2 regions of the Sessilibacter sp. MAH1 genome follow, and region 1 is predicted to be linked to the other one. Evidence: predicted binding sites of a transcription regulator. Region 1 holds the regulator's gene; the other holds the start of a gene.
What was found. Region 1 encodes LexA, which represses DNA repair genes until DNA is damaged. Its sites were predicted from a motif close to ACTGTNTNTANANACAGT; they were not measured.

Region 2: the regulator LexA is predicted to act here: its motif matches at 1,057-1,074, upstream of recA (recombinase RecA).

What each region holds. Positions count from the first base shown of each region.
Region 1 is NZ_BAAGIC010000004.1:5,941-8,149, forward strand. Features, by position in the region: gene nagZ (beta-N-acetylhexosaminidase) at 1-339, opposite strand, end outside; gene lexA (transcriptional repressor LexA) at 670-1,281, shown strand; gene ACYQ28_RS05105 (hypothetical protein) at 1,324-1,836, shown strand.
Region 2 is NZ_BAAGIC010000003.1:57,039-59,247, forward strand. Features, by position in the region: gene mutS (DNA mismatch repair protein MutS) at 1-257, opposite strand, end outside; gene ACYQ28_RS03775 (CinA family protein) at 532-1,029, shown strand; gene recA (recombinase RecA) at 1,223-2,209, shown strand, end outside.

The sequences.
Region 1 (2,209 bases):
TAACAGCCAACCCAGTTCACGAGCCAATGACAGGCCTTTTTCTGCGCTCTGCTGGTAGAGCTTTGATAAAGACGCCATAGGCGGAATGGTTGTTACGCCCTCCGTTAAGCGCTGCACTCGCCCGCCTTCTTGATCGATACAAATCAGCAAGTTTTCGCGGATATTTTTAATGTTGCGACATAAATGAGCGGTTTGTTTGGCCGTTTTAGTGTTGCGGGCGAAGAGAATGACACCACCCACATTTGGATGCATCAAAAGCTCTCGATCTTCCGCCGACAACTCGGTACCGGCTACATCAAGAATAACTGGCCCGGCACTTAAAACCTTGGCATTACCCATTTATAGATCCAATTCGAATAAAGATTACGCAATTAAAAAGCGGGCACACTAATATTTAGTCTGGGAGGTGTCAATAATTGCGGCTACAAAAGAAAAAAACTTCGGGCATAATTCAATTCTACATCGTGCGTTTCTAATCAACGAACATTGACTAAATTCTGATTTACTGGTTGCGTGTACAGTAGAAACACTGTATAAACTAAAACACTGTATATAAGACCAGCCCAGTGCGGCCAACACTGTTTTTAATTTGAAGAAACAATTGCAATAAACTTTGCCGTTTCGCCTTAAAAACTACCGCCCCACGTTTAAAGAATCAGCATATTAGACATGATTAAACTAACCGCTCGACAACAACAAGTTTTAAATTTAATTCGTGAACATATAGATGCAACCGGCTTTCCTCCTACGCGTGCAGAAATAGCTCTAGCACTTGGCTTTAAATCAGCCAACGCCGCAGAGGAACATTTGCGTGCCTTGGAGCGAAAAGGCGCTATTGAGATGGTGCCAAGTGCCTCTAGAGGTATTCGCTTAAAAGAACAGGTTGAGGAGTCTGGTATACCCATTATTGGCTTGGTGGCAGCGGGTTACCCAATTTTGGCGCAAGAAAATATCGAAAATTATTGCAATATCGATAACGCTTTTTTCTCGCCCTCAGCAGATTATTTTCTTCGCGTTCGCGGCATGAGTATGAAAAATGCCGGAATTCTAGAAGGTGATTTATTAGCCGTTCACAAAACAACCCAAGTAAGAAGTGGGCAAATTATTGTTGCCCGTATTGATGATGAAGTAACCGTAAAACGTCTAAGACGCGGTAAAAACCGCTCTATAGTTGAGTTGCTTCCAGAAAATGAAGAATTTGACATCATTACCATTGACCTTCGAGAGCAGGAATTTGCTATCGAAGGTATAAGTGTCGGCGTTATTCGACAAACCCAATAATTCGATTTTTAAGTACTTATATTACTGATACGGAGTAATAAAATGGATTCTGCACAACAAATGTCTCTGTTTACGGACTCCTTAGTCAATCAATTCGGCTTTATCTCAGAAACAACCGCGTTTACTAGACAGTCAATTAGAGCACTATCCAAACGTGCATCTAATACAGAAACAGCATCGCAAAGCGGTGCTGTTTTAAGCAACATTACTCAATTGGTAATTTCTAAATATTGTTCGAATTTAGATCAACTATTGTTGCCAATGATTGCACGTCAAACACAATTAGCGGGTAATCGATGGGTAAGCTGGGTAAGCGATGAAGTTATTGATAAAAATGTATTGCTTGACTACGGCGTAAATCTAAAAAATCTTCGCATTATTTATCCTAACAATACATCGGATTTATATTCCGTCACCGAAAAAGCATTAATAACAGGCACAAGCCATTGTGTAGTTGCCGTTTTTGATGGTTTTAACGACCAACAACTTGAGCAATTAACCCAAGCAGCCAACACTGGTAACTGTTCTGGATTACTGGTTACGCACCAGAATTAACAATCTGAATAAGCCTGAATAAGAAAGCTACTGTGAAACAAGGTTAAATATATTTATTGTTCTTACGTTAAGTAACTGTCTGCAAGCAATACAACGCATCTACAATTATTAAAACATTTATATAAATACAGAATTAACAACAGTGTAATTGCTTTGTTTATTCGGTCGCCACCCCGCTCTTTCAGTCTTATTTTTAATGACTGCCGCCTAAGCAGGCTTAAAATTTCTTAAAACTAAAAACTCAATTTTTTACAAAAACTGATTAATTCGAAATATAGATTCCCCAACCTAATTATTTATTGACTTTTAAGTCACCATCATTAGGTACAAAAAGAAACACAAAATACTTCTAAACAATACTTCTAAAAAAGTA
Region 2 (2,209 bases), on a different contig from region 1:
TCACCGACCTGCTCACAAATGGCAACCGACTCGCCCAAACGAACCAGCTTCGCTAAATAGGCCTCCGCTGCGTGAAACGGAACACCAGCCATGGGAATTGGATTGCCGCCGGATTTTCCGCGAGCGGTTAGTGTGACATCTAATAGCTCGGATGCTTTTTTAGCGTCATCAAAAAAGAGCTCGTAAAAATCGCCCATACGATAAAACACCAATTCGTGCGGATGCTCGGCCTTGATGCGCAGGTATTGCTGCATCATCGGCGTGTGGTGAGATAAATCGGCGGTGTCTATCGAGGAGAAATTTTGCGCGTTTTGGAGATTTTGTGGGTCCATAAAGACAATTTGATTGTTTACTTGGAATGAATGATCGCAATTTGCGACCGGTTCCGCTCAAGGTTTACTTGAGCTCGAAAATAAAAGCACGATAGTCTAACGTATCTCGTACATATACTCACTGATGGAAGCTAATCTCAGAGACGAGCTTCTCAGCGCGCCTCACCGAAGTACTGATAGGAAACCGATAGTTTAAATTATGAAATCAATGACAGAATCTCTTGCCCAACAATTGGGAAATCTATTGTCAGAAAAAAGTTTGACCTGTACCACGGCAGAGTCGTGTACTGGTGGCGGTATCGCTGCGGCAATTACTGAAATTCCGGGCAGTTCTCTGTGGTTTCAACTGGGTTGGGTTACCTACTCAAACCAAGCCAAAACCCAACAATTGGGTGTAAGTGAAGAAACACTTAACACTCACGGTGCAGTCAGCGAAGCCGTTGTTCAAGAAATGGCGGAGGGTGCATTAAGAGCTTCGGGTGCTGATTTTTCGGTGGCTGTTAGCGGTGTCGCGGGGCCAACCGGCGGCAGTAAAGAAAAACCCATAGGTACAGTTTGGATTGCCTGGAGCTCAAAAAGTAATCGTCAAACTGTTAGTAAACATTTTCAATTTAACGGTGGGCGAGCCGAAGTTCGCCGTCAAGCGACCATGGCCAGCTTGCGTGGTTTGATCGAAATGGTACCGGGTAATGGCTAATGAAAAATACTGTATAAATAAACAATAACTGTTTTCTTATACAGTATCATGTGATAATTTAAAGCAACTGAATTCAGCCGCTTGGGTTCACTTATCGGTGTCATATTTTGTAAGCTACGGCTTTTGATACTCTAACCTTAAAGAACCAACGCAGCTTATGAAACAAAAAAACGTTAAACCCACGAGGATATCAATGGACGCCAATAAAGAGAAAGCACTCGCCGCGGCTTTAAGCCAAATTGAACGACAGTTTGGTAAAGGCACGGTCATGCGCATGGGAGACCGTGAACATCATAATATTCCTTCGGTTTCTACAGGCTCTATTGGTTTAGATTCCGCGCTGGGTATTGGCGGTTTACCAAAGGGACGCATCGTTGAAATTTACGGCCCAGAATCTTCTGGTAAAACCACTTTAACGTTACAAGTCATCGCTGAAGCCCAAAAACAAGGCGGTACTTGTGCTTTCATTGATGCTGAGCACGCGCTGGATCCTATTTACGCTGAAAAGCTCGGGGTTAATGTTGACGATCTTATCGTTTCCCAGCCAGACACCGGTGAACAAGCTTTAGAAGTTGCCGACATGCTGGTTCGCTCCGGTGCTGTTGACGTTCTTGTGGTTGACTCTGTTGCGGCGTTAACGCCAAAGGCTGAAATCGAAGGTGAAATGGGTGATCATCACGTGGGTTTGCAGGCTCGTCTTATGTCGCAAGCCTTGCGTAAAATTACCGGTAATATCAAAAACGCTAACTGTTTGGCTATTTTCATCAACCAAATTCGTATGAAAATTGGTGTGATGTTCGGCTCTCCAGAAACTACCACCGGTGGTAATGCACTGAAGTTTTATGCCTCTATACGGTTAGATATTCGCCGAATCGGCTCGGTAAAAGAAGGCGAAGAAGTCATTGGTAGCGAAACCCGAGTAAAAGTGGTTAAAAACAAAGTTGCTCCGCCGTTTAAACAAGCAGAATTCCAAATCCTTTACGGTCAGGGTATTAACCTGTTGGGTGAAATAATCGACTATGGCGTAAAACTCGGTCTAATCGATAAGTCCGGCGCTTGGTACAGTTATCAAGGCGATAAGATTGGCCAGGGTAAAAATAACTCCATGCGCTTTTTGCGTGAAAATCCAGAGATTGCTAAAACCATTGAGTTACAAATTAGAGAAAAATTATTACCTGAG